DNA from 2 places in the Chryseobacterium sp. HR92 genome. Region 1 is predicted to be linked to the other one. Evidence: riboswitches for the same ligand, from Rfam matches in the RefSeq annotation. Region 1 holds a riboswitch; the other holds the start of a gene.
What was found. A riboswitch is a leader RNA that binds a small molecule or an ion and turns the genes downstream of it on or off. The one in region 1 is predicted to bind S-adenosylmethionine.
Positions count from the first base shown of each region.

Region 2: linked by a shared signal. The riboswitch ahead of SFA27_RS21295 (SusC/RagA family TonB-linked outer membrane protein) and the one ahead of SFA27_RS01040 (TonB-dependent receptor plug domain-containing protein) in region 1 are both predicted to bind S-adenosylmethionine.

Region 1 is NZ_CP139139.1:222,070-226,238, forward strand. Features, by position in the region: gene SFA27_RS01035 (alpha-amylase family glycosyl hydrolase) at 1-1,541, shown strand, start outside; SAM riboswitch class I at 1,616-1,721, shown strand; gene SFA27_RS01040 (TonB-dependent receptor plug domain-containing protein) at 1,818-4,169, shown strand, end outside.
Region 2 is NZ_CP139139.1:4,694,121-4,698,289, forward strand. Features, by position in the region: gene SFA27_RS21295 (SusC/RagA family TonB-linked outer membrane protein) at 1-2,066, opposite strand, end outside; SAM riboswitch class I at 2,150-2,248, opposite strand; gene SFA27_RS21300 (type II 3-dehydroquinate dehydratase) at 2,494-2,901, shown strand; gene pckA (phosphoenolpyruvate carboxykinase (ATP)) at 3,076-4,169, opposite strand, start outside.

The sequences.
Region 1 (4,169 bases):
ATAAAGCGTATGGAACTCCTGAAAAATTCAAAGAATTTGTAGATCTCTGCCACCAGAACGGAATTGCTGTGATTCTGGATATAGCATTTAATCACGCTACAGGGCGCTCACCTTTAGTAAGACTCTGGAATATAGATCCGGATGGAGATGGTTACGGAAATGTTGCGGCAAACAACCCTTATTTCAATCAGGTTCCGAAACATTCATATAATGTGTTTAACGATTTTAATCATACGAGCCCTTCAACTCAATATTACGTTGAAAGATGTCTTCAGCAATGGCTGACAGAATATAGAATAGATGGATTCCGCTGGGATTTAACAAAAGGATTTACCCAAAGCTGTTCCGAAAATGACGAAGCATGCACCAATGCCTATCAACAGGACAGAGTGGATATCATGAAACATTATGCAGAAAGACAATGGGCCATTGATCCCAATTCTTACATGATCTTTGAGCATCTGGGAACGGATGCAGAAGAACAGCAATGGGCCAATTACAGAGTAGCAGAAGGGAAAGGAGTAATGCTTTGGAATAAACAAACTGATCCTTATAACCAGAATACCATGGGATATAAAGACAACAGTAATTATGACAGAATGAACCACAGTCTTCATGGTTTTACCAATATGCGAGCTGTAGGGTATGGAGAGAGTCATGATGAAGAAAGGCTTATGTTTAAAAACCTTGCTTACGGAGCCGTTAATGGAAGTTACGATGTTAAAAATCTTAATACTGCTCTTGAAAGAATGAAAACTTTCGGAGCAACTTTCTTTACCATTCCTGGTCCGAAAATGATCTGGCAGTTTGGGGAATTAGGCTATGAGTTCAGTATCAACAGATGTGCTGACGGTACCATCAATAATGGGTGCAGAACCGATGAAAAACCTGTTGCATTTACTCTGGGATACGATACCAATGTAAACAGAAAATCAATATATGACACGTGGGCTAAAATAATCACGATCAGAAATACTCATCAGATTTTTAAAACTAAAACATACAGTATAGAATCCAATAATCTGACTAATGATCCGGATGGATTGATCACGAGAATTTATCTCTATGATCCGGCTATTACAACCGGAATAAAAAATGTGGTAGTACTGGCCAATTACACCACATCAGCACAAAACGTTGTTCCTTTCTTTCCTTACACAGGGCAATGGCAAAACCTAATGGATGATACTATTTCGAATGTAGCTTCCACAACAGCCCCAATCAATTTACAGCCGGGAGAATTCAGAATCTTCGGGAATTATGCTGGTGCCTTGTCGGCAATTGATACAAACGCTGTAAATAAATTATCCCTTCAGATTGCTGAGAATCCGATACAAAACGGAACTGCAAAATTAGTTTTCAGTAAAGCGAAAAACGGAGAAATTTTGATTTTTGATATGACCGGTAAGAAACTGGATTCATTCAAGCTAAATAAAGAAAACGGAACTTATGAAGTGAAAGTCAATTATCCGGCAGGAACTTATCTGATACAGCTGAAATCGGAAACAGGAACCGCCATTCAAAAGATGATTGTTAAATAAACGAAAAGGCAGATTTGCAGTATTGCAGATTTGCCTTTTTTGTATATTAAGAAAATTAGTCTACTTTTGCAGTAGATTTATCAAGAAAGGTGGAGGGATTTGGCCCAAAGAAACCTTAGCAACCTGCACAATTCGAGAAGTGTAAAGGTGCTAATTCCAACCCTGAGGGGGAGATAAGTGAAGTCAATATTCTTATATGAATTCCATTTCTTGAAGTCTTGTAATCGCTGCGGAAATATCCGCCAGACCGTTATTATTTAATTGGCAAGAACAAAAATGAAAAAATTAAGTACAGCTGTATTATTGCTTGGAGCAATTTGGGTTGCTGCTCAGGAGAATGAGGAAAAAGGAAAGCAAATAGAAGATATTATCATCGTTGGAAACCGTAATGTCAAAAGAACAAAACTGGAAACACCGGTTCCTGTAGATGTTATCAGTATTGACAAAATCCAAAGAAGTTCTCCGCAAATGACAGCTCAGGATCTTCTGAACTATGTGATCCCATCGTTTAATGCAGTGAGACAGTCAGCTTCTGATGGAACCGAACATATTGACCCCGTAACCTTAAGAGGAATGGGACCAGATCAGGTTCTTGTATTGCTGAATGGAAAAAGAAGACATACAACCTCTTTGGTCAACTATCAGAATACAGTGGGAAATGGCTCTGTAGGAACAGACCTGAGCACAATTCCTGTGATTGCTATTGATAGAATAGAAGTTTTAAGGGATGGTGCAGCAGCACAATACGGTTCTGATGCCATTGCAGGAGTAATCAATATTATTCTTAAAAAAAATCCAGGTGCTTCAGCAAGTCTTACTTACGGATTGACCGGAAGAAATGATGGGGATACTTATCAGGCGGGAGTCAATTATGGAACTTCATTAGGAAAAAAAGACGGGTATATCAACCTTTCCCTGCAGTTAAGCCACAGGGGCAAAACCACAAGAACTCAAAACCATGACCTCGATATTTTCGGGAATAATTTTGCGTATGCATTTGCTGATGATCCCGCTGCAGCAAGAGCGGCGGATGATGAGAAGATAAAGGAACGAGGATTGACCCGTGATGATTTCAATTTTCAGATCGGAGATGCCCAGATCAGACAGGGACAGTTGTTTTTCAATGCAGAATATCCTTTTAATGATAATTTTAAAGTATATTCTTTCGGAGGTTTCAGTATCAAAGAAGGAAAAGGATTTGGTTTCAGAAGACTTCCTAGCGAAACATCCAATGTAGTTGCGTCCATTTATCCAAACGGATTTCAGGCAGTTCTTGGATCTCAGGTATATGATGTTTCTTATGCTGTAGGGGCTAAATATAATGTTAATAACTGGCTATTTGACTTAAGCAATACCTTCGGGAGCAATACCTTCAATTATAATGTGAGCAATACCAACAATGCTTCTCTCGGGTCAAAATCACCAACCCGTTTTTACGCAGGCGCTCATAGTTTCCTTCAGAATACTGTGAATCTTGATATTTCCAAAAATATAAACCGTTTCAATATCGCATTCGGTGGAGAATTCAGATTTGAACAATATGAGATCAAAGCCGGCGATGAAGCATCTTATACCCAATATGATATCAATGGAAACGTTGCCACTGAAGGATCCACAGTACTTGGCGCAGGAGGATCTCAATCCTTTATCGGTTTTTCTCCCAACAATGCATTGAAGAAAGACAGACATTCCACTGCGGTGTATGCTGATGTTTCGTATGATTTAGATAAAAAATTAAATATTGATGCCGCTGCCAGATTTGAAAATTATTCAGATTTTGGGAATACCTTGAACGGAAAGCTGGCCATACGATATGAATTCGTGAAAAATTATGCAGTAAGAGCAGCGGTTGGAACAGGGTTTAGAGCGCCTTCGCTTCAGCAGCAGTATTTCAATAATTCATATGCGGATATTTCTACTTCCGGCTCAAAGATTGTTACCAAAGGAATATTCAGTAATGATAGCGAAGCCGCCAGAATTCTTGGATTTGATAAACTCAAACAGGAAACTTCTATCAACGCGAGTGCTGGATTTACGCTGAAACCTTTAAACAATTTGACGATCGCTATAGATGGATACTGGATTAAAGTGAAAGACAGAATTGTGATTACCAGCAATATTACAGACTCAAGGTTAGACCAGTTTAAGGTAGAAAGCGGAAGATTCTTCGCCAATGCTATTGATACAGAGACAAAAGGAGTAGATGTAGTGGTTTCTTATGACTGGATTCTTGGGAATGGAAAATTAAATATGAACCTTGCCGGAAATTACACAGAAACAAAAATTACAGATTTCCATTTTCCGGAAAATTTAGAAACTCCTCAGGATCAGTTTTTCGGTCCTGATCAGATCAACATTATTGAAACCCTGTCTCCAAAAACAAAAGCCTCATTAGGATTAAATTATGGAATCGGGAAATTCAATTTTCTCGTAAGAAATACCTATTTTGGCAAAGTAATAAGAGATGGTTATCCGTTTGGAGGGGTGCAGGAGTTCTCTCCAAAGGTGGTTACTGACATCAGTGTGGGATATGATATCACAAAAAGCATCAATTTTACGGTAGGTGCCAATAATGTATTTGATGTCTTCCCGGACCGCCAGATTTATGAAAATTCATATTATGGAGTA
Region 2 (4,169 bases), 700 kb from region 1:
AAAGGCATATTAAATAAAAGATCTTTGCTCTGACGCTGGAAATATTCTACATTCCCTCTAATTCTGTTTTTGAGAATCGCAAATTCTAATCCAACATTTAAGTTTAAATTCGTTTCCCATTTCAAATCCGGGGTTGGTAATTTACTGGCAACCGTTCCGCCTTCTCCTAAATTATTGTAAAAAGCATACAAACTCTGGTAAGCATAATAATTACTTAGCTTGTCATTTCCCTGACCTCCATAACTTGCACGAAGTGTCAACTGGTTAAAGAAATTTAACTCTTTAATAAAATCTTCATTGGATGCTTTCCATGAACCACCTACTGACCAGAAAGTTCCCCACCTGTTTTCAGGAGAGAATCTGGAAGAACCATCTGCTCTCACCGATCCGGAAACAAAATATTTATTCTGATAATCATATTCCGCTTTTCCTAAAAAGCTCAACAAACCTAATTTGTCACTGTTTCCGCTAAAACCGCCTAACAAAGCTGCAGCATCCGGTTCATAATAATAAGGCAATGAAAACTGACTTCTGTTTCCTGAAATTGTCTGATATTCATAATGATAAAATTCCTGCCCTCCCAAAAGATTGATATGGTGCTGGCCAAATTTTTTATCGTAGGTTAAAATATTACTCGTCGTATAGGAAAGTGTTCTGGAATTTGTTTTCGTCACAGAACCACCAATTTCTGTACCTTGCCCTAACAAAGGATTGGTATAATAATGACCGTTATAATTCACCAGATCAACAGAGAAGCTTGTTTTGAATTTCAGCTCAGGCAAAAATGTAAATTCAGCAAAACCTTTCCCCGAAAAGTTATCTTCCCGGTTTTCATTTTTATCTAAAGGTAAGGTTGCAGCGGCATTTTCATTTTGCAAAGCATTTGTTGGTCTGTATTTTCCAAAATCATAGATGTAATTTCCAATTGCATCCAGCTTGTAACTTCCGTCCGCATTTCTTTCATAATAAGGATAAAAAGACGGGATCACTCTCGCTGCATTAATGATATTATCCGTTCTGGAATCTGATGAAGGAGGTGCTTCCTGAAGACTGTTTGTATACGCTAGGTTTGCTCCTACATTTAACCATTTTTTAACTTCAGAATTGATTTTTAATCTTGTACTGTACTTCTTAAAACCAGATCCGATGGCAATTCCTTTATCATCCAGATAGCCCAAAGAGAAAAAGTAATTGCTTTTTTCACTTCCTCCGCTGAAATCCAGATCTATCTGATTTCTCGAAGCTACTCTTTGCAGAATATCTTTCCAGTTGTCATTCCATAAAGCAGTTGCCCCCGGCAAAAGCTTCCCATCTGTTCCTACTGGTTTTGCATAATTTGATCCATAAGGATTAATTCCCAATGAATTTATCAAATTGTCAGTTGCCATTTGTGCAGCCTGCTGAGACGAAATCTGGCTGGATTTATATCCGTTTCTCAATGCTTCCCAATATAACTGAAAATATTGATCTGTATTTACCTGTTCATAATCTTTTACCGCTCTGCTTGAGAAACCCTGGCTTATATTAAAGTTTACTCTTGCATCACCTTTTTTACCAGATTTTGTGGTAACAATGATCACACCGTTTGCTCCTCTGGAACCGTATAATGAACTTGCCGTAGCATCTTTCAGAACACTGATCGATTCAATATCGTTTGGACTTATAGAATTGATGTTTCCATCAAAAGGCATTCCGTCAACTACAAATAATGGACTACTCGAAGCACTTACAGAGCCAATTCCACGAATTCTGATTGATGCTGTATCCCCCGGCTGTCCTGAAGAGCTTACCGCCTGAAGTCCGGGAACCTGTCCTTCCAGTGCTTTTGTTATATTTGTAACAGGTCTGTTATTAATCTTATCACTTGAAATTGTAGCTACAGAACCGGTATAGCTATTTCTTTTAGCTTTTCCGTACGCTACCACTACTACTTCATCAATCTCTTTTTCATGAAGACTATCTTTTTCCGGTCTGGAATTTTGTGCACTTATACTGGTCACTCCCAGAAAAAATGCAGCAACCGGAGGTATCCAGGCTTTAGAAGTGAATAAATTATTACTAATCATAATCAATTTTATTTATCATATATTAAAATTTTGCCCTTTGCAGAAAAGTCAGCAAAGGGCATCGATAAATACGATAAACCAAATGCTTATTTTTCCTAAAAAGGCTGAACGTAACACCTTGCCCATTGGGTAGGTTGTCAAGATATCATTGGGTCAGTTCCCTCCATCTTTCTTTATAAGCCGATCGAAATATGGTTGCAAATCTAAAAACTTTTAGTCTACAAAACAAGTAGACTTATATTTTTTTCATGATAAATTTTCAAAATTTAACATAAGATTATAATAAAACCCATTACTATAAGGAGTTGCAGCCGTTATCATTTTATCAAACATGACAAATATCATTATTAATAATATAATTAAACGAACGTTAATCTATACTGAAATTTTTGATCATTTAATTCAAAAAAGTTTTTAATTTTATAGTATGAAAATTTTAATTATAAACGGACCTAACCTCAACCTGTTAGGCACCAGAGAACCTGAAATCTATGGAACTGTTTCTATGGAAAGCTATATGGAAATTTTAAAATCCGAGTTTCAGTCTCATGAATTAAAATATTACCAGTCGAATATTGAAGGAGAGCTTATCAACAGACTTCAGGAAGATGATTTTGATGCTGTAGTGATTAATCCGGGAGCTTTTACCCATTATTCTTATGCCATTGCTGACTGTTTGAAAAACATCAGAAAACCAAAAGTAGAAGTTCACATCAGCAATATTTATAAAAGAGAGGAATTCAGACAGAAGTCTGTGACGGCAGCTAATACGGATGCAGTTTTATCCGGCTTTGGAATGGATGGATATAGGCTGGCCATACTGAGTTTGAAGTAATTATAGTTTATCCTTTTCCCACAGATCGCACAGATTTTCATAGATAATTATAGATACAAGAAAATAATTCACTCAATTCTTATCCATTTAACGCGTTAATATTTGAGAAATAAAAAACCAAAATAAAAAAGCCTCATCAATGATGAGGCTTTTCTGTATGGTATTGATAAACTATTAGATAGTTTGTTCCTGTAACTGAGGTCCTGAAGCCACTAACTTCTTACCTTCTTCAGTATCACAGTACTGCTCAAAGTTTTTGATATATCTTGCAGCAAGATCTTTTGCTTTTTCTTCCCATTCTGAAGCACTTTCGTAAGTCTCTCTAGGATCTAAAATACCTGTAGAAACGTTTGGTAATTCAGTAGGAATCTCAAGGTTCATAATTGGAACCTGAGTTTTAGGAGCATTATCGATAGAACCATCAATGATGGCATCAATGATTGCTCTTGTATCTTTCAGAGAAATTCTCTTTCCTGTACCATTCCAACCTGTATTCACCAAATAAGCTTTAGCTCCGTGCTCCTGCATTTTACCGATCAATGTTTTAGAATACATTGTTGGGTGTAATGTAAGGAATGCTTCACCAAATGCTGGTGAGAAAGATGGCTGAGGTTCTGTAATTCCTCTTTCTGTTCCGGCTAATTTAGATGTATAACCGCAAAGGAAGTGATACTGAGCCTGGTCTTCATTCAAGATGGAAACCGGAGGAAGTACCCCGAACGCATCTGCTGAAAGATAAACAATCTTCTTAGCATGACCTGCTTTAGAAGGCAAAACAATTTTGTTGATATGATAGATTGGATAAGAAACCCTTGTATTTTCTGTAATAGATCCGTCTGTATAATCTGCTACTCCATTGTTCACAACAACGTTTTCAAGAAGAGCATCTCTCTTGATTGCAGCGAAGATATCCGGTTCTTTTTCTTCAGATAAGTCGATAACTTTAGCATAGCATCCACCTTCATAGTTGAATACTCCGTTGTTATCCCAACCATGTTCGTCATCACCGATAAGGTATCTTTTCGGATCTGCAGACAAAGTAGTTTTTCCTGTTCCTGAAAGACCAAAGAATAAAGCAACGTCGCCTTTTTCTCCTACGTTAGCGGAACAGTGCATTGAAGCCATACCTTTTAATGGAAGGTAATAGTTCATCATGGCAAACATTCCTTTTTTCATTTCACCTCCGTACCATGTACCTCCGATGATCTGTAGTTTTTCAGTAAGGTTGAACATGATAAAGTTTTCAGAATTCAGTCCTTGAGCTTCCC